4 regions of the Shewanella sp. 38A_GOM-205m genome follow, and region 1 is predicted to be linked to each of the others. Evidence: predicted binding sites of a transcription regulator. Region 1 holds the regulator's gene; each other region holds the start of a gene.
The links. Region 1 encodes sigma-54, which starts transcription at its own class of promoters, with help from an activator protein. Its sites were predicted from a motif close to GTTGGCACGNNNNTNGNNT; they were not measured.
Positions count from the first base shown of each region.

Region 2: N512_RS0106895 (DUF3192 domain-containing protein) is a predicted target of sigma-54. The motif match lies at 4,147-4,165, and genes of this name have one in related genera.
Region 3: flgF (flagellar basal-body rod protein FlgF) is a predicted target of sigma-54. The motif match lies at 3,002-3,020, and genes of this name have one in related genera.
Region 4: N512_RS0101055 (flagellar assembly protein FlgT) is a predicted target of sigma-54. The motif match lies at 2,178-2,196, and genes of this name have one in related genera.

Region 1 is NZ_JADP01000003.1:247,949-255,299, reverse strand. It holds gene N512_RS0104285 (molybdate ABC transporter substrate-binding protein) at 1-409, shown strand, start outside; gene N512_RS0104280 (hypothetical protein) at 579-962, shown strand; gene mgtE (magnesium transporter) at 1,081-2,445, opposite strand; gene N512_RS0104270 (HPr family phosphocarrier protein) at 2,529-2,804, opposite strand; gene rapZ (RNase adapter RapZ) at 2,791-3,645, opposite strand; gene ptsN (PTS IIA-like nitrogen regulatory protein PtsN) at 3,642-4,085, opposite strand; gene hpf (ribosome hibernation promoting factor) at 4,088-4,375, opposite strand; gene N512_RS0104250 (RNA polymerase factor sigma-54) at 4,407-5,870, opposite strand; gene lptB (LPS export ABC transporter ATP-binding protein) at 5,966-6,694, opposite strand; gene lptA (lipopolysaccharide transport periplasmic protein LptA) at 6,691-7,224, opposite strand; gene lptC (LPS export ABC transporter periplasmic protein LptC) at 7,211-7,351, opposite strand, start outside.
Region 2 is NZ_JADP01000005.1:219,746-227,096, reverse strand. It holds gene N512_RS0106925 (DUF3301 domain-containing protein) at 1-219, shown strand, start outside; gene N512_RS0106920 (hypothetical protein) at 1,223-1,558, opposite strand; gene N512_RS0106910 (DUF962 domain-containing protein) at 1,995-2,300, opposite strand; gene N512_RS0106905 (GNAT family N-acetyltransferase) at 2,313-2,963, opposite strand; gene N512_RS0106900 (DUF2789 domain-containing protein) at 3,468-3,698, shown strand; gene N512_RS0106895 (DUF3192 domain-containing protein) at 3,721-4,086, opposite strand; gene N512_RS0106890 (hypothetical protein) at 4,253-4,591, shown strand; gene N512_RS0106885 (Zn-ribbon-containing protein) at 4,591-5,364, shown strand; gene syd (SecY-interacting protein) at 5,406-6,047, opposite strand; gene queF (NADPH-dependent 7-cyano-7-deazaguanine reductase QueF) at 6,107-6,964, shown strand; gene N512_RS0106870 (4'-phosphopantetheinyl transferase family protein) at 7,026-7,351, opposite strand, start outside.
Region 3 is NZ_JADP01000001.1:244,944-252,294, reverse strand. It holds gene N512_RS0101130 (flagellar basal body P-ring protein FlgI) at 1-724, opposite strand, end outside; gene flgH (flagellar basal body L-ring protein FlgH) at 735-1,409, opposite strand; gene flgG (flagellar basal-body rod protein FlgG) at 1,422-2,210, opposite strand; gene flgF (flagellar basal-body rod protein FlgF) at 2,222-2,965, opposite strand; gene flgE (flagellar hook protein FlgE) at 3,132-4,493, opposite strand; gene flgD (flagellar hook assembly protein FlgD) at 4,548-5,231, opposite strand; gene flgC (flagellar basal body rod protein FlgC) at 5,247-5,663, opposite strand; gene flgB (flagellar basal body rod protein FlgB) at 5,666-6,064, opposite strand; gene N512_RS0101090 (CheR family methyltransferase) at 6,240-7,073, opposite strand; gene N512_RS0101085 (chemotaxis protein CheV) at 7,218-7,351, opposite strand, start outside.
Region 4 is NZ_JADP01000001.1:238,151-244,625, forward strand. It holds tRNA gene N512_RS0101050 (tRNA-Arg) at 820-895, opposite strand; gene N512_RS0101055 (flagellar assembly protein FlgT) at 951-2,108, opposite strand; gene N512_RS0101060 (FlgO family outer membrane protein) at 2,921-3,538, shown strand; gene N512_RS0101065 (LPP20 family lipoprotein) at 3,538-4,005, shown strand; gene N512_RS0101070 (flagella synthesis protein FlgN) at 4,290-4,721, opposite strand; gene flgM (flagellar biosynthesis anti-sigma factor FlgM) at 4,721-5,041, opposite strand; gene flgA (flagellar basal body P-ring formation chaperone FlgA) at 5,112-5,819, opposite strand; gene N512_RS0101085 (chemotaxis protein CheV) at 6,007-6,475, shown strand, end outside.

The DNA.
Region 1 (7,351 bases):
CACTCCCAAGGCCGACCCTGCCGGTGACTATGCTTTCAAGGTGTTTGACCGCGCCGAAGCTATCAAGCCCGGTAGTCAGGCCAAACTGGCGGCCAAGGCTCTCAAGCTGACCGGTGGCGCCGACAGTGCCAAGGCGCCGAAAGGCAAAAATCCCTATGGCTGGGTGATGGCCAACAAACAGGCGGATGTATTTTTAACCTACTGCACCAATGCCGTATTGGCCAAGAAAGAAGTGCCTGATCTCAAGATAGTGGCGTTGCCCGAGTCGCTGGCAGTGGGTGCCAACTATGGCATGCTGGTGCTGGATAAGGCCGACTCTGCCGCCTGGCCTCTGGCCATGTATATTCTGTCTCCCAAGGGACAATCCATTCTGGCCTCTTATGGCTTTGAAGCACCGCTTAAGCCCTAAATCTCTATCCGGCGGAAGCGGGTTTTACTCTGGAGATATGCGAGTCAGTTGCTCTGAACTGACTCGCACTCTCTTTATAGGTATTTCACGTTTTTTTGGCCAAATCAGCTTGCACGGGCAATTATTATCCTTCTAAAGTAGGGCATTATGTCCTTGTCAGGGGGGGAGCATGCTCGAAACCAAAGGCTTACCGATAGCGACAGATTATCTCGGCGACGAGGTGAGATTTATCCGCCTTTGTTATGACAGTCAGGGCTTGGATATTGAACTGAGTGTTGAGGGCTGCCGGGCATTGGTGCACTTTGACTCTGTGGTTGGCTTTCGGATGCTGGATGAAGGCGATCTGATGGAGTTCTGGACCGAGTGCAGCCTCTCCAATGGCTGGTTGTTCCGTATCTCCAACGGTGGCTGGTATCGCCAGGAGGCCGAACGCAGCGGCTTTATGGCCAGCGCCAATCTCAAGTTGCAGGAATATCTACTGGTGAGCCGCAATGAGTGTGTCTCTGTCTTCTGTGAACAGGATGAACCCAAGGTGCACTGGCTTAAAGACTGACCCGCTATCTTCCACAGTCAGAGGACGAACCTGGTCGCCCTCTGCTATTTCTGCAATGCGTCAAGGCCAGAGCTTCAGGCTATCAACACCAAGCCTTCAGCCCATTAGAACCTGAGCCTCAGCTCATTAAAACGAGAGTCGCCAATCCCAGGAAGGCGAACAGGCCTATTACATCCGTCACAGTCGTCAGCACCATGCCGCCGGCCAGCGCAGGGTCTACATTGAGCTTTTTCAGGATCAGCGGAATACTGGCCCCGGCGAGACCGGCTACCGTCATATTGATCAACATGGCGCCGCCAATAAGGGCGCCGAGTGCCAGATCGCCTTTCCAGATCCACACGGCAGTGAATACCAGCGCCGACCACAACAGGCCATTGAGAAAGCCGATGGCTAATTCCTTGCCGATAAGCCAGCGGGAGTTGCTCTGGCCTATGTGGCCGAGGGCGATACCGCGGATCACCAGCGCCAGTGTCTGGTTGCCGGCAACGCCGCCCATGCTGGGCACTATGGTCATCAGAATTGCTATGGTGGCAAATTTTTCCAGCGTGCCTTCAAACATATTGCTGACCGAGGCGGCCAGCAGGGCGGCAAACAGGTTGAAGGTCAACCATAAAGAGCGGCGAAAGGCGCTCTTGAACACGGGGCCGAAGGTGTCTTCATCATCGTCCATCCCCGCCATCCCCATCATGGAGTGTTCGGCGTCTTCTCGGATAACATCCACCACATCATCAATGGTGATTCGACCAAGCAGATGGCCTTCACTGTCGACCACTGGCGCCGAAACCCAGTCATGGCGTTCAAACAGCTGGGCCACTTCATTGTCCGGCATGGTGACGGGAATACTCTCAAGCTCGGGATCCATTATGCTGCGGATCCCGGCGGTGGGGTTACAGGTCAGCAGGCTGGAGAGCTTGACGCCACCGAGCAAAACATCGCGTCTATCTACCACATAGAGGGTATCAGTGGCTTCGGGCAACTCGCCTCTTTGACGCAGATAACGCAGCACCACATCGACGTTGACGTCCGGTCTCAGGGTCACTGTATCTGTGTTCATCAGACTGCCGGCACTGTCTTCCGGATAGGAGAGCGCCTGTTCGACCCTGGCCCTGTCTTGGGCACTCATGGAGTGCAGTACCTGTTTGTAGAGGGTATCCGGCAGGCTTCGCAGCACATAGGCCAGATCATCGGTATCCATACCCGCGGTCGCTCGTGCCAAGCGCTCAGGACTCATCAGGCTGATCAGCTGGTCTTTCATATCCTCACCCAGCTCTTCGAGGATCTCACCGCTCTGTTCCTGATCCACAAGTTGCCAGAGTACCTGACGGGTACGTGGCGGTGAAGATTCGAGAATAAAGGCGATATCCGAAGCTGTCATTCGCTGCAGCATGTCGCGCACATGCACGAACATACCACTGCTAAGAGCTTGGTTTAGTTGAGTAAGACGTTGTTCTGTCAGCTCTTGGTCGAGCGCTTCTATTGGCATGCAGTTCCCCCTGTGATGCAAAGCGAGGATATGTTACCTCAAGACAGGGGTGTTATAGAAACAAAGAGTGCAGCGCTAAGGCTTTAGCTGGCTTCGTCGAAACGGGCGTTGATCAGGGCGCAGATAGCGTCCATCGCGGGTTCGGCATCCGGGCCTTCGGCGATGAGGCGAATACTCTTGCCTTGACCGGTTTCCAGCATCAAGAGCCCAAGCACACTGGCGGCCGAGGCTTTTTTCTCGCCTTGGATCAGGGTGATATCGGCTTCGAACTCGCTGGCCAGCACCGCCAGCTTAGTGGCGGCGCGGGCATGCAGGCCCAGCTTATTGACTATGGTGACTTCCCGCTCAACCTTTGCCATTATTCAGCTCCCGGTGACGGGCCTGTACCTTGTGTTTGCTGTTGCCAAAACGCTTGGCGAGCTGCTCAGCGACATAGACAGATCTATGCTGGCCGCCGGTGCAGCCTATGGCTATGGTGAGGTAACTGCGGTTGTTGCGTTCCAGGTGCGGCAGCCAGGTTTCCAACAGATTTTCTATCTGCCAGATAAACTTGTTCACCAGTGGCTGGCGGCTGAGAAACTCCTGCACAGGTTCATCCAGCCCGGTCAGTGGCCTGAGCGCCGGCTCCCAGTGGGGGTTGGGCAGAAAGCGCACATCAAACATGAAGTCGGCTTCCTGAGGCATACCATGCTTAAAGCCGAACGACTCGAAGTTGATCACCAGTTCTTTATCGACACTGCCAAGCAGAATTTCCCGCACTGTGTCACTGAGTTCATAGATGTTCAGCGCCGAGGTGTCTATGTAGTGATCCACCAGTTTCGACATGGGTTCCAGCAGCTTGCCTTCGAGCTTGATGGCGTCCTGCAGTGAGACTTTGCTCTTGGACAGGGGGTGCAGTCTGCGGGTTTCGCTGTAGCGCTTCAGCAGCACTTTATCGGAGGCGTTGAGGAAGAAGCTGGTCAGTTGGGTGTTTTCCGGCAAGGCCGCCAACTGTTGTTCCAGCACCTTTTCCTGATCCGGCATATTGCGCACATCTATGCTGATGGCGACCAGATCATTGCTGCCTCGGAGGTTTTCCAACAGGCTGCCAATCATGGGCAGGGGGAGATTATCCACACAGTAGTAACCCAGGTCTTCGAGTACCCTGAGGGCAACGGATTTTCCGGAACCGGAGCGGCCTGAGACTATGGCGAGTTTCATCCTGTGATCACCTGATAGAGTTCTGTTTCGTCGCTGGATTTACGCAACTGCTTGAGTATCGCCTTATCGCTGAGCTTTTCAGCCATGGCGGATAGGGTACTCAGGTGTTGCTGACATTGATCTGCGGGCACCAGGAGAGCGAACAGTATGTCCACCGGCTGGTTGTCTATGGCATCGAAGGCGATAGGCTCTTCGCATTTTACCAGCACGGCAATCGGCTCTGTAATGTCCGGTAGTCTGCCATGCGGAATCGCAATACCATTACCTATACCTGTGCTCCCCATCTTTTCGCGGGCCAAAAGGCTTTCAAAAATCGCTTGAGAGGAAAGGGTGGGGTACTGGGCGCTAGCGAGATCGCTAATCAGCTCCAGTACCTTTTTCTTACTGCCCGGAGTGGCACAGGTAGTGCACTCCGGCCGCAGGATGGTACTCAGTTCCATCGTTAGTGTTTTGTCAGCTTTTCTTTGTGTTTAATGACCTGACGATCCAATTTATCAATCAGAACGTCGATGGCGGCATACATGTCGGCATGTTCAGAAGTTGCATAGACTTCGCCGCCTGTGAGGTGGATCTTGGCTTCGGCTATCTGTTGCAGTTTTTGTACATTGAGCACAACATGCACATTATTGATCTGTTCGAAATGGCGTTCAAGTTTAGAAAACTTACTTTCCACGTAGTCACGCAGTGAGTCGGTGATCTCGATATGATGTCCTGTCAGGTTGATTTGCATAGAAAGATTCCTCCAATTTCCAACTGTGGATTTATAAACTCTTACGCTGGTTCGACGGTGGTATCATCATAGCCTCGCGATACTTGGCTATGGTGCGTCTTGCAACGTTGATTCCCTGTTCTGCCAGAAGTTGCGCCATCTTGCTGTCGCTCAAAGGCTTCTTCTGGTTTTCCGCTGCCACGAGCTTCTTGATAAAAGCCCTGATCGCCGTGGAAGAGCATTCTCCGCCATCTTCGGTGCCGACATGGCTGGAGAAGAAGTACTTCAATTCAAATATTCCCCTGGGGGTATGCATATACTTTTGCGTGGTGACCCTGGAGATGGTCGATTCATGCATCTCGACCGCCTCGGCAATATCGTTGAGTACCATGGGTTTCATGGCCTCTTCACCATATTCAAAAAATCCCTGCTGGAGCTGCACTATACAGTTGGCCACCTTGAGCAGGGTTTCGTTGCGGCTCTCCAGGCTCTTGATAAACCATTTGGCTTCCTGAAGATGACCACGAATAAACTGGCTGTCTGATTGACTGCGGGCGCTACGAGCCATGGCAGCATACTGCTGATTGATCCCGAGTTTGGGCATACAGTCCGGGTTGAGTTCTACTACCCAGCGGCCGTTTTTCTTCCAGACGCTGACATCAGGGATCACATATTCCTCGTCCATCGGCTGCACCAGCAAGCCGGGGCGGGGATTGAGACTCTGGATAAGGTTGATGGCTTCACGCAGCTGATCTTCCTTGAGCTTGGTCTTGCGCATCAGGGTGCGGAAGTCGCGGGCGGCAATGAGATCCAGATGTTCGTCAATCAACAAGCGGGCGTCGGCCAGATGCGGGGTGTCGGCGTTGAACTGTTGCAACTGGATCAGCAGGCATTCGCGCAGATCTCTGGAGGCGATGCCGACAGGATCGAAGTGCTGGATCCGCTTGAGTACTGCCTCGACTTCATCGAGCTCAATCTCAGGGTTGCCCATGGCTTCGAGGATCTCCTCTGTGCTCTGGGTCAGATAACCCTGCTCGTCGATGGCATCAATAATGGCGGTGGCAATGGCGTCGTCGGTATCGGAAAACGGGGTCAGGTTCTTCTGCCATTCCAGATGTTCATAGAGCCCTTCGCTGGTTTCCCCCTGGAAGGGCATATCATCTTCACGGCCCATGGCCGGCCCGGAGGCACTGGCGGCGGTAAAGACTTCGTCCCAGGTGGTATCCATAGGTAATTCATCCGGCATAGACTCATTGTTCAATGCCTCTGAGGTTTCTACCGTGGAACCATCTTCCTGCTTGGCGCTCAACTCGCCGGCGTCGTTTTCCTTGTGGTTGTCGTCGATAGCGTCATCCTGGTTGTCCTCGGCCATTTCCAACAGAGGGTTGGCTTCCAAGGCTTCCTGGATTTCCTGCTGCAGCTCAAGGGACGACAGTTGCAGCAGGCGAATAGCCTGTTGCAACTGAGGTGTCATGGTCAACTGTTGACCCAGTTTGAGCTGGAGTGACGCTTTCATTATACCGCTAATCCCTACTCGTTATTTTTCAAGGAAAAAATTCAATAATAACAAACTATAATACCCGGAATTGCCACCGGATGACATGATCCTAACTATAGCCTGAATTGTTCGCCTAAGTACACAGCGCGCACTTGCTGGTTGTCCAAGATTTCAGCGGGTGTGCCCTCGGCGATCAACTGCCCATGGCTGACTATGTAGGCTCGCTCACAAACGTCGAGTGTTTCGCGAACATTGTGGTCTGTGATCAGCACCCCCAAACCGCGGGATTTAAGCTGTTCGATGATTTTCTTGATATCGATAACTGAGATGGGATCCACACCGGCGAACGGCTCATCCAGCAGAATGAACTGTGGATTGGCGGCCAATGCCCGGGCGATTTCCACTCGGCGGCGTTCTCCGCCGGAGAGGGACATCCCCAGGCTGTCACGTATGTGGGTAATATGGAATTCTTCCAGCAACTGTTCGAGTTGTTCCTCGCGCTCGTCGCTGTTGAGTTCTTTGCGGGTTTGCAGCACGGCCATGATGTTGTCATGCACCGACAGCTTGCGGAAAATACTGGCTTCCTGTGGCAGGTAGCCTATGCCTTTACGGGCACGCAGGTGCATGGGATCCAAGGTCAGCTCGTCGTCGTCAATGAAGATACGGCCCTTGTCACTCTGTACCAACCCAACCACCATATAGAAGGTGGTGGTCTTGCCTGCCCCGTTGGGGCCCAGCAGCCCCACGATTTGGCCGGTATTGACCGACAGGCTGACGTCTTTGACGACGTTGCGTTTCTTGTAACTCTTTGCCAGATTCTGTGCCGTCAGGGTGCTGGTCATTGCGGCTCCTGCTGCTGTTCTTTCTTATTGAGATCCTGATAGTTTTCCGGCTGGATAACAGTGGTTACCCTGTCTTGGCCTTTGCCGCTGCTTTCCGCTTCCAGCTGCTGCTTGTTGATGTCGTAGACTATCTTCTCTGCGGTCACTTCGCTGCCGTCTTGTTCTACTTTGGCCTGGCCCAGCAGGGTCATGATACGACTGTCTATGTTGTAGTGGATCTCTTTGGCCTTGGCACTGGCCAGACGGCCGTCTTCCAGTTTCTGGGTATAGGTAGCGGGTGAGCCCTTGGCCACCAGGATCCGCTCGCCACTCTTGTCTTCTGTGTAAGCCGTGAGTTCATCGGCCAGCAGTTTTAAACTGCCCTGGGTGACTGTGACAGGCCCGCCGTATACCACACGCTTGTTTTTGATATCGGCAAACTGATTAGCGGCGCTGATCTCTACTTTTTGCAGCAGATCTTCTTCAATGGCCACTGCCGACAGGCTTGTGATGCACAAGAGGGCACCGATAAAAAGCTTACTTGGTTTCATAGGTTCCTTTCACCTGACTGGTCAGCTTCACTTGCTGAGCATTGAGATCGGCGTACAGGCCGGATCCCTTGATATTAAAGTCTTTGCCTTCGATCAGGATCTCGCGATCTGAGGTCATGATCATGGT
Region 2 (7,351 bases), on a different contig from region 1:
AAGAACGGCCTGTGCTGGAATGCACGCTTTATGTTTGAGTTCAGTACCGATGGCATCAACCAGTATCGCGGCCATATCCTGATGCACGGTAAACAGATCCAGAAAATTGAATGGCCAATATTTCCCGAACCCGAGTGGCATGAAGCGCCAACTGCCAGAGGCAGCGTCGGTGGCGGTTGTGGCTCCCGCGGAGGTTGCAGTTCGGGTAAGTGCCGCTGATATTTTGCTGCATCTGACAGAAAACTGAGCCGCCCCTGTCGTTGAAGAATCAGTAAAGTTTGCCAGGTTACACAGATAAAGAATCAGAAAAATGGCAGCAGACTCTTGCGCCATCAAAGTTTGAGAACCATTTAAGTCCCCAAATAAAAAATCCCTAAAATAAGAAAGGGCGCGACAATTAAGCCGCGCCCATCTGTTTCTCTGTTAAGCCTTCCAGCTATTAAGTTGCTTCCCTGCACCATCCATGCGTATGCCGTGCGTCCTGCGCTCCCTGTACCATCCTGGTGAGTCCCTGTACTTGCGTACCTGTTCCCTTAGTCCCGATTATCCCTTGATCGGGCCTTGCTCTATCCTTAAGCGTGTCCAGTATCGTCCTTGCGCATCCGTTCAATACATCCTGTTTCGTCTTCCTGACGCTGACCACATTCCTTGGGTCAGTACCTTTCCCTGTTTGCCATCATCCTGATAGGCATCTTCCTTGAGTCATCCCTGGACCGTGTTCCTCACGGTTTAGGTCTTCCTGACCTTGTTCCCTGAATCATCCTTGTCCTTGGATGACTTAAATACTAATCCAATCCCGGCCACAGGGTTGTACAGAAACCGTTCAATAACTCGTGCAACTTTTTTATAGCAATTGAAATATATCGCATAACCAATTAATTTTAAAAGGCTTAATTGTTTTTTAACGACAAAACCCTCTATTTAACTCTTGTTTGTCTCACAGTCTTGTGAGACATCTCGCACACGATGCCCGGCTTTAATGGAAAACGGTGTGTAGTCAAAGACACATCGCCTATAAATCAGTACCGGAATGACCCTAGCTTTAATGACGCCCTATAAGAAAAAACAGCAAAAGAAAAGGCGCGTCCTAAGACGCGCCCTATTTACTGCTGTCAGCCATCCCGCTGAGTTGTGCTCCCTGCACCTTCCATGCGTATGAATTTCTTCCTGTGGACACCTTGTCTCAGTTACGACAGCTTCCAAGCTATCTTTTCATCCCTGCTTACAACCATCCTGGTGTCTGCTCAATTCCCTTGAGCCTCCTTGTGGCCTCCTGGCACTCATCTTCCATGTTTGCCCATCCACTAGCAGCTGTCGTCCATGAGTTGGGTATTCCCTTAACCCAAAGGCTGGCATCCCTGAGCCTGTCCTCTACTTCGTCCTGAACGCTTTCCTTAGCAGACCTTCCTGTCTCAAATTGCCTTTCCTGGCGCGGCAATTTCCTTATTACCGGAAAAATCTCCTGTGTATCCATCATGGATACTGCTTTCCCTGCGAGCCATTTCCTTGGCTTGAACTTCCCTGGAATGGTTTCAAGACCTCCTGTCTTGATTGTCATCCATGACTGAAATCCATTTAGCAGGCTTCCTTGCAGCTCGTCCTTGCATAGGCCTTTCCAAAACGTGTCATCCTGACACTTGCCCTTCCTTGGCTGCCGCCTTAAACTCCTTGGCGTTGCTTTCCTTGCAGCTCCCTCTTCCTTGAGGCCCTCTCTTCCTTGAGGCTCGTAATTTCAGCTCCTTTCCTTGGAAGCTCTGTCAAAGCATCCTGCCCTGACCACAACTTAAGTGTACCCAAGGACCCCTCTTTGAGATGGTCAATTTTAGAACATGCTGGGAATGACAAATATTCAGCTGTCGCTAATAAAAGACTAAGCACTTGTTTATTAAAAATATTTAATTATTCGCTAGTAAGAACAGCCAATAAGGCTTATGTTTGTCGCACAACTTTGTGAGACATGTCTCACATTGGTACTGGTAAATAACCAAAAACACTCAGAAACGACGTTTGCCACTGACAAATTGGGCCAACATGACCCAGTCAGCCATCAAGCTATAGACTGGGTATTGAAAGGTCGCCGGCTTATTGTGTTCAAAACCAAAGTGACCCATCCAGGCAAAGCCATAACCCACCACAGGCAGAGCCAAGAGCCATACAAATTGTCCACTAAGCAGGCTGAATAACAGAATAAGCAATACCAGGGTCGAACCTAGATAATGCAAACCTCGGCATACGGGATCGGAATGCTGAGACAGGTAGAAAGGATAAAACTCAGCAAAACTCTTGTACTTTTGCTCCATGCTTAACTCCTGTTATTGGTAGACGTCATCATCGGTATGACTGTGGTAAAAGAGCAACTCTCCGGTTAACTGCCCTACATTGAGCTCAACCACGGGTACAAAGCCTTGCTCTCGGAACAGATGAGAATGGCCATCCTCAGTCACAAAGACTCCAACCCCTTCCAGCTCCGGCTGCTCATCACACCAACCCAATACCGCCTGGACGAGCAACTTGCCATAACCCTTGCGCTGCTCGGTTAAAGCTACTGCAATGAACTGTATAATGCCGTATTCAGTAGCCGGCAGGTGCTCCAGAATTGAATTCTCCTTCTGCATCAACTTCTGCGTCGATTGCCAGCCCGTCCCCAGCAGCATTTTCAAACGCCAATGCCAATAGCGCCCCTCCCCCTGGGGAAGTGATGAGGTCACCACGCAGGCAACCCCAATCAAGCGCTCAGCGTCGAACAACCCAATAAGAGGCTGCTCCTGTTGCCAAAGCTCATTGAGCTCTTCACGGATCGCAGCTCTGAGCTTTTGTTCATATTCGGCGGCATTGGCGGCCGGCAAGGTCTGCTGAAAAAACGCATCATCGTGATAGGCGTTATAGAGAATTGATGCGGCCAGGCGCAAATCTTCCGCTGTCAGGTAGACGGCACGCAGAGAATCGGGAGTCTGGGTTTCCATTTGTTGTTGTCCTTGTCAGCCAAAAGGGCAATTTCCAATTTAACAATATTGGATCAAAGTGCAATATCTTGATCTTGCTTGCCAGGCATTGTCACTTCATCTTTAGGCAGATTGGTATAAGCTAAGGAAGGCGCGAACAAGTCCCATGTGGGCTCTGCGTCGGCTTACGGGCTTGGATGCAAGGCGTAGTTCGCAGCAAATGGCCCTAGTCCTTTGCAAGAAGCACAACACAGCAGGCAGGCCTGTAAGCCACGCCCTTAGGGGCTTTCACAGCAACCGGCTCTCTGCGTTATCTGACTTCGACAGACCCCGGCATGCCTTCAGTCATATGCCTTGAACGCCAATTGCTGTGCAAGCCACTCTCTACAAAAGAGAAGGCCACGAGGACTTATTCGCACCTTCCCTAAGGGGAAGGAATAAGGCTTACTATCTGTTTTATTAAGGCTTGTTCACCCATCACTCATCACCTTGGCAATATATGTCGGGATTTCAGGAGGTCAGAATATGGATACCACCCACACAGACTTGGCCCATTTATTTGAGCAATTGGGACTCCCCAGCAGCAGCAAGGCGATAGAAGGTTTTATCGGCACACATTCTATCCCCGAGGGAGTCAAACTGGTGGATGCACCATTCTGGAATGAAGCGCAGCGCACTTTTTTAACAGAGGCTCTGGCCGAGGACGCCCAATGGTCAGACACCATAGACCATTTGGACGCCCAGCTCAGGAGTTGATTGAAATTGGGATGAGTGTGAATTACAGCTGCGCGTAGGCCTTATCGCCCCAGCCAATCAGTTGTTGATCGCGAAACACCAAGGGGGTGCACTCATCCTTGGTGGTCTTGCCATCACTGTGTCTGTGGCGGGTACGGTAAAATAGTACCTGTACTTGCTGATCATTGGAGAGAAAGGCTTCATTAAAGTCGGCCTGCCCCATGAGCTGCTGCACCTGTTGCTGATCCATCCCCAGAGTCAACTTGGCCAGTTGTTGCTGATTTTGCTGTTGCTGCAGCTGCCAGGACTCCTTTTCATCCCAGTTGGCTTCGTGATCGCCGACATTGACCACACAGGCACTAAGCCCTAAGCTTGCAATCCCCATCAGTGGCAGTAATAACTTGTTCATTGTCACTCCTTGTTATATTTATCAAATGTTGACTTTTGTTAAGCAAATGCAGCAAACGCTATGCAACATGCAGGCCAACAAATAAACTGATAAATATCAAAATGATAAAAGCAAACAACTGCTGCACTATGTAGCTATTCGCGAAAATGTGAGGTTTTTTACCAAGATGTCCACTCCACTGGAACAGGTCATGGCCGCCGCGGCGGCAGTAGCCCAAAGCGGCCATACTCCCTCTCTGGCACTGATTAAGGCAAGACTCGGCAACAAGTTACCAATGCCACTGCTGGTTGAAGGTCTGCAGCGTTTCAAATCCATGCCAGAGAGTGAACGGGAAAAACTGCTTGAAGACGCACCTCAACTGCAAGAAACCGTGCCACAACAAGCTGTCACCACAGTAGAAGTTCTCCAGCAGGAAATCAGCCGGCTACGCCAGGAACAGCAGCAACTGAAACAAGAATTCGCGGCCTTGCAACAAAGACTCGCCAAGCTTGAGGGCCAGCAATAATGTTTGTCTGCGAACTCAGGTTTGAATGCTTTGCCAACACCACTATCAGCGCCGCAGAAAAAGCCATCAATACCCTGCTTGAAGCCTGGCGGGCCAACGGTCAGGTATTGGGGCGCGAATTTGCGGTGGCCTTTAGGGACGGGGAGTTCAGAGTCAGGCTGCTGCTACCGGAAGAAACCAGTCTGGCCAACAGGCACAACAGTCCCTGGGCCAAACAGGCGTTGCAGCAGTTAACCGAGGCCAAACTGCTGGCCCCCAAGGAAAAGCTCATAGGTCAGGATATCAATTCCGAGGTCAGCACCCTGGAGCCTCCAAGTTGGCAGCTACTTTATACCAGCTATGTGCATATGTGCTCACCACTGCGCAGCGGCGATAACTTGCTACCCATTCCCCTTTACCGTATTCCCGCGACCTTCAACGGCGATCACAAGCGGGTGATCCGTTGGCAAACCGAGTGGCAAGCCTGTGATGAACTGCAGATGGCCGCAGCAACCAAGGCTGAATTTGCCGCCCTCGAGGAGCTTTCCAGCCCGGACAGCGATCTGTTCCGCCGCGGCTGGGATCTGCGCGGCCGTATCGAATATCTGACCCAAATTCCTACCTATTACTACCTTTACCGGGTCGGGGGAGAGAGTAAGCAAGCCGAATTGGCCCGTCCTTGCCCCCGCTGCGGCAACCCGGACTGGCGCCAACCCAGCCCATTGCTGGATCTGTTTCATTTCCGCTGTGACAACTGCCGAATAGTCTCCAACCTCTCCTGGGATCATCAATAGCAGTGATCATCAATCAATAATGATTGTGGTAACCCCGACTGTCAGCGGCGGGAAAACAGGTGTTGCCACATAAGCTTCATCCGCGCCCAGAGACCGGGATGGTCGACATTCGCCATGGCCGGCTCCACAGGCTCAACCGCCGGCGCCACTCTGGGGCGCAGCAAAGCGAGAAACTCTTCCAGACTGTCTGCCAGCTTCTTTGAGGGGAGCTCACCCGGGGTCTCACGCCAGACAGCACCGGTTTCGTTATCCACGCAGATCATCTCATCACCTTGCCCCAATAGGCCGATAAACCAGGTCGGTGGCTGCTTGAGCTTGCGTTTCATCATCAGGTGCCCAATCAGATTCTGCTGCAGGAACTCAAAATCGTCCTGACTCCAGGGCTGCAGTAGTTCCCCTTCGCCGAAATCGGCTTCAAACAACAGATGCGCGGCAAAAAACTGTCCATAAAACTCGTCGATATCGGCATGCAGCGGCAACTCCAGCGCATGACTGACATTGGCAAAACTGCCTGGCTGTTCACGGCGAATAGTCTGCCACAGTAGAGGATCTTCGCCATTCTCCTGCAGCAAACAGGGTGAGGCTTCTCCCCTGCCATAATATCTGGGGCCTTCCCCCAGACTCGACTGGTAACTTTGATGATAACGGCTGAGAAATTGCTCCAACGCCTGGGCACAAGACACTTATCGCACTTCCAAATTCAGGTATAATGGTGGCCTATTTTGACACGGAAACCCGCTTGATGACACAGAATCACGACCCTTACCGGAACGCCGAAGCCTTATCTGGCCTGACACTGGGTCAGCAGACAGATTATCAAGAGCATTACGCCCCTGAGCTGTTGCAGGGTGTGCCCCGCAAACTCAACCGTGATGCAATCAACCTGAGTGCGCCTCTGCCGTTTCAGGGGGCCGATATCTGGACCGGCTATGAACTCTCCTGGCTCAATGCCAAGGGCAAGCCCATGGTGGCCATCGCCGAGTTCCAACTGGATCTCAACAGTGAGCATTTAATTGAGTCCAAATCCTTCAAGCTCTATCTGAACAGTTTCAATCAAACCCGCTTTGACAGTACTGAAGCCGTCGAGGAAACCCTGACCCAAGATCTGAGCCGCTGTGCCAATGGCGAGGTAAAAGTCAGAGTGATTGAGCCCAAGCACTTCAACAGCCAGAGAGTTGTTGAGCTGCCGGGGCACTGCATTGACGATCTGGATATTGAAGTCAGCGACTATGAGTTCAACCCCAAATGGCTCGAAGACAGCACAGACGACAAGCAGATAGTCGCCGAGACCTTGAACTCCAACCTGCTTAAGTCCAACTGTTTGATCACCTCACAGCCTGATTGGGGCAGCGTAATGATCCGCTACCAGGGACCCAAGATAGACAGGGAAAAACTGCTGCGTTATCTGATCTCTTTCCGCCAGCATAACGAGTTCCACGAGCAGTGTGTGGAGCGGATATTCACCGATCTGAAGCGTTTCTGCCATTGCAGTAAGTTGACCGTCTACGCCCGCTACACCCGCAGAGGCGGATTGGACATCAACCCTTTCCGCAGTGACTTTGAGCACGTGCCGGAAAGCCAACGCCTGGCAAGACAGTAATCGAACATAAAGCGGCTTTAAAGCCGCTTTTTCATTCTTGCCGGTAACCTATTTCAGAGTGCTACTGACCAAGGTGCCACTGCAGTTGCCAGTTGATGGCTGCAGGCGCCCCCAGCGTCAGGGCCAATCGATAACCCGGCTCCATATGGCCAAGCCAACTCTGCCATTGGGTGTTTTCCTTAGGCTTTAGCAAAAGCCCACGGCGCATCGAAACAATCTCGGCTGGCCGCTCGGCCGAGCATGCCTCCCCTGAGCTCAAGTCAAACGCAAAACCATCGAGCGGCTGCGCCAACCCCTTGCCGGTCGCCTTGATATAAGACTCTTTCAAGGCCCAGAGGTCGAAAAACGCCTCTCGCCGCGTGGCATCATCCAGATTTCGTAATTGCT
Region 3 (7,351 bases), on a different contig from region 1:
GAATATTTTCCAGGGTGGCCAGGAAAGATACCCGCTGCGACACATCTCTGGGGGCACTGACCTGAATGGAAGAAGCATCGAGCGCCCGTGCCATACCCGGGCCGAGTAAGCCATTAATGGCATCGGCGGTGCGCTTGGCGGTGGAGAAATCGGCTCTGTGCAGGTTAAAAGTCAGGTGATCGCCATTACCGAAGGGGCTGGCCACTTCACGCTCGACTATGCCGCCGTTGGGAATGCGGCCCACGGTTGGCGTGTTCTGGATAACCTTGGAGCCATCCAGGCCCTCGGCACTGAAACCGCTAACCACCAGACTGCCCTGGGCGATGGCGTAAACATTGCCGTCCACTCCTTTGAGGAAAGTCTGCAGCAGAGTGCCGCCGCGCAGGCTCTTGGCTTCACCCAGGCTCGATACCGTCACATCCAGGGTTTGTCCTGGCTTGATAAAGGGTGGCATATCGGCATGCACTGCCACCACGGCAATATTCTTGATCTTGGGCCTGAAGTTATCCGGCAAATTGATGCCGAAATTCTTCAGCATGGTCTTGAAGGTCTGCTCCGTGTAACGGGTCTTCTCCCCGGTGCCCGGCAAACCGACCACCAGACCGTAGCCTATCAACTGGTTATCCCTGACCCCTTGGATATCGGCGATATCCTTGATGCGCTCGGCCTGTCCCGGCAGGGAAACCAGCAAACAGGCAAGTGCCATGATTAATTTGATTTTCATGAGCTTATCCTCAGAAAGGCCACCAGTCAGAGAGGAAGAACTGGCTCAGCCAGCCCACCTTTTGCGAATCGGCAAAGGTGCCGGTACCGCTGTATTGAATACGGGCATTGGCGACTTTGGGCGAATCTATGGTGTTCTCGGGAGTAATATCCTGCGGCCGAATAATGCCGGTTACCCGGATAAACTCGTCGCCATTGTTGATGGTGATCCACTTTTCACCGCGAATAACCAGGTTGCCATTGCCCAGCACCTGCATCACGTTGGCCGAGATCTGTCCGGAGAGGCTGTTGCTCTGATCGGCATCGGCCTCACGATTGGTATCCATGCTGTCGCCGTAACGGAAATCCAGCGGATTGCCCTTGATGGTGACATTGCTGCCGCCCATATAGAGCGGGTTCACCGACATGTCCGAGCCTTTCTTGATCTTGTTGCCGACGCTTTTCTTCGCCTGGGTTGACTCCACCAGCACCACAGTGATGATGTCCCCTACCCTGTGCGCCCGCAGATCCGAGTAGAGCGAAGACGCCTGGCTATCCTGATAAATAGAGCCGGTCGGGGCTATCCGGGTTGGCGGTGCTTCGGGATACACAGGCGCATAATAGGGATCATCGGCTATGGGTTTATTCTGGGTAGCAGTGCAAGCCCCCAGAAACAAAGCCGGAATGATAAGGAACAAGGGTTTCATCACATCACCTCATCACAGATTCTGGTTCACGTAGGCCAGCATCTGGTCTACGGCCGAAATGACTTTGGAGTTCATTTCGTAAATCCGCTGACTCTCAATCAGGTTAACCAGCTCTTCGGTCACGTTCACGTTGGAGGTTTCCAGCGAGCCCTGACGAATGGAGCCCAAACCGTCGAGCGAAGCCGTGCCCTGAATTGGGGTACCGCTGGCGCCCGTCTCCAGATAGAGGTTTTGCCCTATGGGATCCAGGCCGGACGGATTGATGAAATCAGAGATGGTCAGCTGGCCCACCACCTGGTTTTCGGCGGCGCCCGGGGTTTTAACCGACACTTCACCTTCGGCGGAAACGGTGATACTGGTGGCATCGTCCGGAATGGTAATGGCGGGCTGCAACACATAGCCGGCGCCGGAAGTCACTATCTGGCCGGTATCATCCCGAGTAAACTGGCCGTTACGAGTGTAAGCCGTGGTGCCATCAGGCAGCTGGATTTCAAAGAATCCCGGGCCTTCAATCATCATGTCCAGCGCGTTATCTGTGGTTTGCAGATTACCCTGGGAGAAAATCTTCTGGGTGGCCACCACCTTGGTACCTGCGCCCAGGTTAAGGCCATTGGGCAGCTTGGTGTTGGAAGCACTGATACCACCGGCCTGATTGACCGTCTGGTACAGTAAGTCTTCAAATATCGCCCGGCCCTTTTTGTAGCCTATGGTGCTGGCATTAGCGACGTTATTTGAAATCACCGAGATGTCTGTTTGCTGGGCATCTAGCCCAGTCTTACTTATCCATAACGCGGGATGCATATCAATTACTCCTAGCTAATGCGCATCAATGAAGCGGACGACTTGTCGTTCTCTTCTGCGGTTTTCATCATTTTTACCTGCAGCTCAAACTGACGTTGCAGCTCAATCAGGTTGACCATTTCATCCACGGCATTGACATTGCTGCCTTCCACAGCGCCGCTTTCCACATTCACAAAGGGATCGGCGGCGGCCGGATTGCCGTCCAGAGTGCGGAACAAACCATCTTCACCGCGCATCAGGTTCTGATTGCCCGGGTTGACCAGTTTGATGCGGCCCACCTCTTCAATCACCTCGGCGGTTGCGCCCTGAGGACGAATGGAGATGGTGCCGTCGGTGGCAATCTGGATTTTGTCTATCGGCAACGGCAGCACTATCGGGCCGTTATCGCCCATTACCGGGTTGCCCCTGTCGTTACGCAGTAAACCTGTGGTGTCAAAACTCAGACTGCCGGAGCGGGTATAGGCCTCGCTGCCATCGGCTGCCTGCACCGCAATCCAGCCCTGATCTTTGATGGCTATGTCCAGATCCCGCCCGGTCGATTTGATAGGGCCGGACTGAAAGTTGGCCGAGGGCGACTCTGTCATGGCAAACACCCGGGTAGGCAATCCTTCACCGAAGGCTTGCATCGCACGGGCCTGAGCCATGTCTGACTTGAAACCATCTGTGTTGGCATTGGCCAGGTTGTTACCCCGAACCGCCAGCGCATTCATGTTTTGTTTGGCGCCAGTCATGGCGACATAGAGAAGTTTGTCCACCTGCTGCTCCGTCAATCTTTTTACCTATTCAGGTAAAAGCAAACATCGTGCCAATAAAATGAGCAATCGAGCGCAGTGACAACAGAAGAACTTCAGTAACTTGGGAGTATGTACGGGGAGAAGCGGCAAGACATTGCCGTAGCGGCAATGTCTTGCGCAGGAGGAATTAGCGGATCTGCAGTACTGTCTGCTGCAGTGTATTGTTCACTTCCAGAGTACGGGAGTTGGCCTGGAAGTTACGCTGAGCCGAAATCAGGTCCACCAGCTCAGTGGTCAGGTCGACGTTGGCCTGCTCCAGCGTTGAGGAACGGATACTGCCGAACACGCCACTATTGGCCTCACCGGCCAGCGCTGCACCTGAGTCCAGGCTCGCTTTCCAGGAGGTGTTACCTACCTGGCTCAGACCCTGTTCATTGGAGAAACGCGCCAGAGCCACCCGCGCCAAAGGCACGGTGGAGCCATTACTGTACTTGGCTGAGATCAAACCGTCTGTACCCACTTCCACATTGGTCAGACGACCCACAGTCACCCCATCCTGCGTCAATTCAGTGGCGTTGAACTTTTCCGAGAACTGGGTCGGGTTGTTGAAGTCTATGGTTATCGTCTGGGTTCCGTCCGCCGCAGGGCCGAGAACATTGGCACCGCCAACACCCAACTGCTCTGTGGTGATCACCGCCGGATCTGAACCTATATAACCGCCGACATCGTTGAACTTGAGCACGGCGCCAGTCCAGCCGCCTGCAGTTTGCGCTGTGCCTGTACCATCCGGGTTACCGTCACCATCAGTATCTGTCTGGTAGCTGCCAGCGGCGCCGCCCAGATTGACCGGCTTGTCGTCGATAGCATAATAAGCCACCCAGTTACTCTCGCCCGTGTAGGCGCCATTGTCCGGACGCACAAAATAGGTGGTCAAGGTGTGGGAGTTACCCAGGGAGTCATAAATGGTCACTGCGGTTGAGTTGTTGAAAGTGTCTGACTTGGATGGGTCAAACAGCGCCGGATCTTTGGTGGCCTGGGTGGAGTCCAGGTTCATGCTGATGCCAACATTATTGGTCTTCTGCGGGCTACCGGCAGTATCCGGGATCTGCACCGGCTTGGTAGTGGTCAAACTCACAGAGGTGGAGTTGCCGTCTTTATCGACGGGGAAGCTCTGCAGGAAGTTACCTGCGGCATCGACCAGGAAACCGTTTTCATCACGCTTGAATGCACCGGCGCGGGTGAAAGAGTAATCCTGACTGCCAACATTGGGAGACGTCACGAAGAAACCGCCACCATTGATCGCCAAATCCAACGCATTGTTGGTGGAGTTCAGATTACCCTGGTGGAACTGCTGCGCCACCTGAGTGGTGGTCACACCGCCGCCCACAGTGGTTCTGCCGTTGGAGAAAATCGAGCTGGCGTAAACATCGGCAAACTCGGCCCGGGATTCTTTAAAGCCGACAGTATTGACGTTGGCAATATTGTTGGCTGTGGTATTGAGATCTTTCTGCGCCGCAGCAATCCCACTCAGAGCAATGTTAAAAGACATAATTCACCTCATGATTTTCAGATACTGTCCGGCGCAGCCGGGGCAGAAACAGAATTAAACTTCGGAAACGGCCAGCACGTCGGCCAGTCTGATCCCGCCAATACCTCTTAAGTTCAACACGGCGCCACTGGCCGAGTTGAGCGATACACTGGTCACGTGGGCATAGGCACTGACAATAAGATCCTGGGACTTGCCATCGACAACCCCACTGGCCTTCATGGTGTAGATACCGGCCTCAACGGGTTTACCGTCCTTATCCAGGCCGTCCCATTCCACGTCTATGTTGCCGCCGGCACTGCCATCCACATCAAAGGTCTTGATTACCTGGCCGGCTTCATCCTCAACTGTCACCTTGATGGAAGGCATTTTCTCTGGCGACGTGATCACCCCTTTGAGGGTCGGGTCTTCCTCGGAAACATAGCCGGTGCCCGCCGGGATCAACACTTTCTGCCCCACCAAGCCAGATGCCTGCAATGCCTGACTCGAGGTCATTACCGTGTTGAGGTTCACTATCTCCTCGTTGAGCTTGGAGATACCATCCACGGTAGAAAACGACGCCATCTGGGCAATCATCTGGTCGTTGTCCACAGGCTTGAAAGGATCCTGCATCGACAACTGCCTACTCAGCAGCGAGAAGAAATCTTCCTGGGTCAGCTGTTGATTGTTGCTCTTCTTGGTCTCCGAATCCCCTTTGACACTTATGCTGTCGAGGAAGGGGTTAACTGAACTTACACTCATGGGCTATGTCTCCCTTTATTTGCCCATTCTCAGGGTCTGCTGCAGCATGGACTTGGCTGCATCGGCCACCTGGACGTTCATCTGATAGGAGCGGGAGGCGGAAATCATATCGGCCATCTCTTCCACTACATTGACATTGGGTTTGTAGATAAAACCATCGGCATCGGCCATGGGATGATCCGGCGAATACTCTTTCAACAAGGGTTTATCGCTTTCCACTATGCCCTTAACCTTTACCGCAGCGCCTTGTTGCTGTTGACCATTGGCCTTGGCCAGCTCGGCCTCAAAAATGGGATGCCGCGCCTTGTAGGTCTTATCGATACTGGAAGAGACGGAATCTGCGTTGGCTATGTTACTGGCGGTAGTATTCAAGCGCACAGACTGCGCCGACATTCCCGACCCCGCAACATTGAAGATATTGTACAAGCTCATGATTAATCTCCTTTCAATGCCTTTTTCATCCCGGCGAACTTACCGTCGAGGAACCCAAGCGACATCTGATATTCAAGCGCATTTTGCATAAAGGCCTGCTGCTCTTTTTGCATATCGACAGTATTGCCGTCACCCGTGTCCGGCTGATCCGGTACCCGATACTGCACATGCTGGGCTGTCAGCGCCTTGAGGTCGAAATGCTTTTCAGAAGTTGCCGCCATGCTCATCCCCTGTTGCCGCCCTTTTGCCGCCTGCAACGCCGAGGAAAAATCAACATCCCGAGCCTTATAATGTGGGGTATCGGCATTGGCTATATTGCTGGCAAGCACTTCGGCACGCTGGGCGCGAATGCCCAGAGTGTATTGATGTATGCCAAGGGCCTTATCGAAACTGATCGCCATAAAACCGCCTCCTCCAATGACTCGACAAAAACAAAGCAAGCTTTGTGCCAGATGTAGAGTGGAGGATAACAGATAAGGCAATGATGGCCGTTAGGGTGAAAGGTAAAACAGAAAAGGCCCGTCCAAGTTGACGAGCCTTTCAAACTATTTAATTAAAAATCAAATAATTAGGTGGTTAATTTTTCTTTTGATAATAGATGCCTGGGTTACAGCGCACCATGTCAAATTCATCGGTCAACCCGGCAATCGATTCACTGGCGCCCAAAAACAGTATCCCCTTGGGATTAAGGGCGGCAGCAAATTGCCGCAGTATTTTTGCCTTTGCCTCCGGCGCAAAATAGATAAGCACGTTGCGGCAAAAGATAATGTCAAACTTGCCGAGTAAGGTGTAGCTTTCAAGCAGGTTGTGGGCCCGAAAACTCACCAAACGGCGCACATTCTCTTTAACCCGCATATTGCCGTTGGGCAGGGCTTCAAAAAACTGACGCTTGCGCTCTTCAGACAGGCCGCGGGCCAACGCCAGCTTATCGTATTCGGCGTTTTTACAACGCTCCAGCATGGACGGCGACAAATCTGTGGCCTGAATCATGGCGCCGCCCGGCAAAGCACCCGGCTTACGCTGCTGATATTCAAGCACTGTCATCGCCAGTGAATAGGGTTCCTGGCCGGATGAACAGGCTGCCGACCAAATCTTCAACGGTCGCCCCAGCTTGGCATAACCGGGCAACAATGTATTGCCGAGCAGGTCAAAAGGATACTTGTCCCGAAACCAGAGGGTTTCGTTGGTGGTCATGGCATCGACGACTTCAGCGCGTAACTGACGCTCGGTGGGCCGCATCGACTGCTTAACTACGTCCGACAGGGATGGCAAGCCATATTTCCCCATCAAAGGCGCCAAACGGCTGCGAACCAAATACTGTTTGTTCTCACCCAATACAATGCCACTGTGCTGTTCAAGAAACAGCCTGAATTGATTGTACTCAGTTTCTGCGAGAGATTTATCTGGCACCTTAGTGTCCTAACTATCCGTGAAAACGTCGCTGCAACTCAATGCAGCGCCATTTAAAAACTGGGTCAGCGTTATACCCCAGCCCCATTTGCAACACAAGACATCAAACTCACTATAGTCATAAAAATCCACAGCAGACAGCGACTATAAACTCAGATGCTTGTTAACTGCCGATGCCAATTCATCGGGGTTGAACTTGGCAATAAAATCGTTGGCGCCCACTTTTTGCACCATGGCCTGGTTGAACACCCCACTCAACGAGGTATGCAACACCACCT
Region 4 (6,475 bases), on a different contig from region 1:
CTCCAAGGAAAAGCTGTCTGCCTGATACTCTTTATGGGTTTCTCGTTGAGAAATGGTCCATTGGTGCACTCGGGTGATGATTGTCACCCCAAAGCTGACAATGCCTCGAAGGCGGGTTAGGGCTTCATCGCCGTAGCGGTTGGTTTTGACTGCCGGAATACCCGAAGCACAACTGAGTTGCTAAAGATATGCACCTAATTCCCAGGCACAGGCGGAACTGTGACCTTCCGAGGCATGGATGCCGAGGCAGAGCTTACAAGGATGTACTTGCAGCGAGTCACAGGATCGCCTGTGCGAAAAGGACTGTTCTCGGACGTCCTGTCCTTCACGGCGTGCCCATTCGCGCCGCAGGTGATGGTGAACTGGCAGCTAAGCGCAAGTTTATTGGTGAGTTCTGGCTTAAAGCCATGATATCCGCCTTGTCAGCGGCCTAAGGTTGTGGAGCAAATGCATCCATGTACAACGAGCCAGCTCGACATCCCTGACTCGCGCTCGAAAGCATGTTGCAGCACAAGTCTCGCCATGTCACAGGTTCGCCTGTGCGAAAAGGACCGTTCTCGGATGTCCTTTCCTTCACTGCATTCGAGCTTCCTGTCCATCCGCACCGCAGGTGAAGGGTCATTGCTTAGCGAGAGCTAAATCCAAGTTGGTTGGCTACTTTGGGCTTTAAAGCCAAGATGACCACATCACTAACTCAGTTTTTTCCCAAAGAGAAAACTATCAGAGAACAAAATCATTAATTTGAAGCGCCTGGATCGGCAGGTGGATGGTTCTAAAAGAAGCTTGAGACTTGTGCTAGCAAGCACAAGAAGAAAGTAGTGGTCTCCCCACAGGGACTCGAACCCCGATCGGTCGCTTAGGAGGCGACTGCTCTATCCTGTTGAGCTATAGGGAGACGCCAGTGATTATACTGGTTTTCACCCGGATGAAAAGGCTTTGGATTTAATTGCTTAAATCTTAATCGCGATGTCATTCACCTGAATGTTGAGGGCAGCATTTTCACCGCTGAGCACTGCGATGGCACTTTCCTCTGTGACTTGATCTATGGTGATTTTCGCCCGGGTTTCTCCGGCCACGGCGCGCATCTGGTTCATGCGGTCGGGCAGGTTTTGTTGCAGCACGATTTGGAACTGATCGCCAACGCGGATGCCGTTGCGTCGTCCCAGGTTGAGTATCACTCTATCTTGTTGACGCACGACTATCTGTGCCAGCAGCGGTCTGCAGGCCAGTGCCATATCGATATCTTTACTGGCATTGGCCAGCACCTTATCTATGGCCTGCCCGTAACTGGCACGCCAGAATCTGTCGCTGTTGGGGGCGACGGATTCATTTTTGGCAAACTCCCAGGGCGCGGAAATGCTGTAGTTCTGATACCAGATCTGCTCGCCGCTGATCCCATGATAGAGGCTGAGCTGCAACTGAAACAGTCGCTGAGGCTCGCTGTCCCACAGGCCCATAAAGCCGGACTCGGCCGGTTCGGTGGAGATATCTATGATTTGCGGCAGCAACAGATACTGGCTGTCGGTAATTTCACTTATCCAGGTCGGCAAACGGTAACCCCGGATATTGATAAGCTCTTCTTTGATATCCAGCCGCTCTTTGGCGTGCAGGTGGGCAAAACTGGTGGAGGATTGTTTATCCAGCGTTGCCGCTATCCGTTCGGACAGGCTTCGCTGGAAATTTTCCAACTGACCATAACGCAGTTGGCTTCTGTCCTTAATGCTGGCCTGTGGCACCAGGATAGCGGCCTTGATGGCTGAGCTTTGGCACTTGTTATCCGGGCCATCGAGAATATCGAGCCGCATAACCACCTTGAGCTTGTCTCCCTGGCGCATTTCGCTGACCAGTTCGACACTGCTTATCTGCGCCTGACTGGAAAGGCTGAAATCGTTTTGGGTCAAGCGCCCCTGGCTGACACTCTGGGTCGATTGAAAACTGCCACCACGGGAGAGCAAGGCCATGTTGATGGCGTTGTCCATTGCCGCTTCCCGTGCCTGGGTCAAATTGCCATTGATTATTTTGGCTTCACCTCGGGCCTCGGTCCACTCTGCCATGGCGTTCAGGCTGATGCCCAGCAGCGGCAGCAAGAGCAAGGGGCGCAATCTCATAAGACGGTTCCTCAAAATAGGAGTCAGGGTGACGGAATTTTGCCGCCACTTAAACTGGTATCGCTTGCTATTCAAATTTTATGCCAGCGCCATCCAATCACAGCTGATGCAGCGCAGTTTGCGACCATAACTAAAGCGCGGCAAGAGTTTGCCGATAAGGGAACAGAGAATATAAGTTCCCATTGCCTGCCAGTGGGTAAATTGAAGGGGCAGATGAAGGTGTGGGTAATGAAAAGGCGTAGATAAGCCCTTTAAACATCTTCGTAAAAGCCTGTAATAAGCTGCCAGGCAACTGGGTTTGTTCGCCGGTGTCATCTGTTTGTACTTGGTCTGCAGGCCTAGGGAAGGTGCGAATAAGTCCTCGTGGCCTTCTCTTTTGTAGAGAGTGGCTTGCACAGCAATTGGCGTTCAAGGCATCTGACTGAAGGCATGCCGGGGCCTGTCGAAGTCGGATAACGCAGAGAGCCGGTTGCTGTGAAAGCCCCGAAGGGCGTGGTTTACAGGCCTGTCTGTTGTGTTGTGCTTCTTGCAAAGGACTAAGGCCATTTGCTGCGAACCACGCCTTGCATCCAAGCCCGTAAGCCGACGCAGAGCACACATGGGACTTGCTCGCACCTTCCCTAACTTAGGTTGGTATTTTATTTGCATAGCTTTACCCAGTGAAAGGAACTTGGCGCTAATCGAGTTAGCAGTAGTGCTTAATGACAACCTCGGAGAAAGCGCGGCATAAGTCAGGTAGGCCAAGGTTCATGCCAGGTCCAAGAGTCGCCAGGTTCCTCAATAAAGCAAGTGCCCGCCAGGGTACCAGTGGGATGGATATTATGTATAAAGCCCTGTGTATATTGCCTTTACTCTTGCTGCCTGCTTGCAGCATGACTTCGCCGCAACAGCAGGCCGAGGTCAAGTCGCAAGCGGCGCCAGTCAATCTATTGGCGCAGCAATTGGTTGATGAGTTGGTAACTCATAATGACGCTCTCAAGCCGACCCAGCCGCTATTGGTGATGACACCTGTGATGGTGGAAGACATGCAGAGCAGCAATGCGCTCGCTTCACAACTGCAGCAGGGGCTGATGACGGCCTTTCATCAGCGCGGTTTCAACCTGGTGGATTTGAACCTGGCCGATGCGGTGCGGGTAACGTCCCAGGGGGATTTCATCCTTACCCGTGATTGGCAGCAACTGCCGACCGATATAGCGGTGGAGCATGTACTGGTCACCAGCATGAGTCAGGCCAAAGGTGAAATGCTGTTCAACAGCCGAATTGTCAACGTCAACAACAACCGGGTGCTTTCGGCAGCCGGTGTGCGGGTACAGGAGCAAGAGCTGCCCGGCTACCTGGCGCCTTCCAATAAGGTGGTGTCAAAAGAAGGGCTGCTTTATCGCTACGAAAGCCGTGGTGAGGATAAGGGCCGGATAGTGGGAGACAAGTAATGAAGCATTGGAACAAAACACTGTCATTGGCCACGCTGGCGCTGGCGTTAATTCTCGGGGGCTGCGCCGATAAGGACAGATATGTGCAGTGGGAGACTGAGGCGCCGAGCAGTTTTCCCAAGCTGACGGCAATAGGCTATGCCCCGCTGGCCAGCCAACCGGCCAAGGAACAGTCGCAAAAGGTGCTGATGGCGATGCAGGCATCCAAGATTGCTGCTTATCGTGAATTGGCCGAACAAGTCTATGGTCAGCGATTGTCGGCCGACAGCAAAGTCAGTGACTGGATGCTGAAAGGCGATAATATCCAGGCCTCGGTTTCCGGGGTGATCCGCGGCGCTAAGGTGGTGCGCAGTTATCCGGCCGGAGATCATTATGTGACCGAACTGGAGCTGGATTTCGCCCGGGTGTGGGATCTGTATCAGCAGCAAAATCGCCCCCAGCGAGTCAAAGAGATCACTTATTTTTAGGCCGGTAGCGAATAAGTCCTCGCGGCGTTCACTTTTGTAAATTTTGTAGAGAGTGGCTCGCACCTTCAATTGGCATAAGCAAAAAGCAGCCTTGTTTGGCTGCTTTTTTGTGGCCTTTTATGGCTTAAGATGTGTTGCTGAATTGAGGGCTGAGCTTTGCGTTCTGGGTTGAGTGCCCTGGTTACCATCTTGATTTCAGCCTAGGGCAGGGACCACAGGCAATGATTCTCGCTAAAGAGTTGAGCTTACGCAATAAGCTATAAGCAACAGCAGCCGGGTCTTAATCAAGCCTTGAGATCGTTGCCCAGGGTGGCGATGGTTGAGGTTTTACCCTTGCCGTCATAGGTCAGGCTGGAGGCGTTACGGCTGACCTGCAGCGCTTGCGCCAGGCGATTGATACTGGCCATGCTCAGCTCTATCAGGCCGGCATTTTCCTGATTGCGCAGTTGGCAAGCGGCCAATAGTTCGCGAGCTTCACTGACCTGTTCGGCCAATGGTGGCTGACTGAGTTTGGCTTGTTCAGGATGAGAGGAGAGCGCCTCATCTACCGCCTTGACCTCATTGAGCAGGTCGCCCTTGTCTTTGGCCAGTTGCAGCAGATTATCGGCATTGCGATCCAGCAGGGCGTTTTTTTCCTGCTCAATCAAGTTCAGCAGACGCTCGAGTTGAGTCGTCTGCTGTGCTATCAGGCTGGTGATATCCGGGGTATCAGGCATCAGGACCCTTTATTGAGTTCGTTCAGTTCTGATTCGAATTGAGATATGTTGGCTGCCAGTTTTTCCGGGTCAACCTTATATCTGCCTTCGGCGATCGCCAATTTAATTTCGGTGATCTTCTTTTGATCTATTTCCGGCAGGGAGGCCATTTTACTCTGTACTCCTTGCAGTTGCTGCGCCTGTTGTGACACCACAACAGAGTCAGCTTTCTGCGGAGCAGCACCTTGCTGAGCTGTTTGGCTGCTCTGAGCTGTGTTCTTGGGGACTGAACCTGTGTTCACCCTGGGTTGATTTTGCAGTTGTTTAATATCCATAGCCATCTCGGCTCCAGCCTTTTCTCTGATTACCTTGCTGTCTTATCGGCACCGCCAAGTGGAACTTTAGCATTTTTTACATTCGAACTTCCACTTCGCCCACATTGGTGACAGTAGCCTCCAACACTTTGTCTGAGCGAGTGTTTTTTACCCGAATCTGTTCCCCAAGGTTACCATCATGCAGGGCTTCACCAACAGTTTTTATTTGAAACTTCTCGTTACGGGCATAGATGGAGACTCTGTCACCTTTGCAGACAAAGCAGAGATTGGCGGCAAATACCGGATAGTCTTTGGCTATGCGCCGCTTGAGGCGGGTACCTGTGACTGTGGCTATATCGTCAAATTGCGCGCCGCGCAAACTGGTTTCATCTATGTAACGCAGCGCCAGATTTTCCGGCCCAAGCACAGTGCCCGGGGCCAGTGTCTGGGTAGCCACTACCACAGGGTAACTGATATCCACCCGCACCGAGACATAGATTTGCCACGGGTAGCTGAGTTCCGGACTGTTACAACCTATGCGTACCGTATTGTTGCGGCTTATCTCTCTGTCGCTGGCAAGTTCGGCCGTCAAAGGCGAATTGCATCTGGGGGGCTTGAGCCTGGAATCCAGTCGCTGCGGGGTGATGGTAATTTGAGCATTCTCGGCCGCCAGCACTTTTTTGGCAACTGCCTCTTTAGCCAGGCTTTCTACGGCCGATATACTGGGAACAAAGCTATTCTCTGCCGCCACCGCTGGGATGGGCATTAAAATTGTAGCCAAAATGTACGCAAAATTTACTTTCATAATGAACGGGCTAGCTTGTCTCGCCAGATTACACCTATACTTTCAATGATTCGCGGATCCCAGTGCTGGCTTCACCACAGGTTTAGTCAGAAATTTGACTGAGACCCAGTGTCTTGGACAAAGCAAATAGTATGCCTGTCTGCGTGACAGCAGGTATTTATCAATACAAAGACAACAAGGCAGCCTTATGTCGAGCATTCTTGAATCAGTCAACAAGCGCACTCAACTGGTCGGACAAAACCGTCTCGAACTTCTGTTGTTCAAACTCAACGGCAGGCAAAGGTTCGGGATCAACGTGTTCAAGGTTAAAGAGGTTCTGCAGTGCCCACCGCTGACGGCACTGCCCAAGTTGAACTCCTTCGTTAAGGGCGTGGCCCATATTCGCGGCACCACAGTGTCGGTTATCGACCTCAGTGCGGCGACCGGCGGCAAACCCATAGATGATGTCAAGGATTGCTTCATCATTATTTCCGAGTACAACCGCAGCGTGCAGGGCTTCCTGGTGAAGTCTGTCGAGCGGATCATCAATATGAACTGGGAGTCCATCATGCCGCCTCCGGAAGGGGCAGGGCGATACTCCTACCTGACCGCGGTGACCGAAATCGAAGGTGAGTTGGTTGAAATTCTCGATGTTGAGAAAATTCTCGATGAAATTT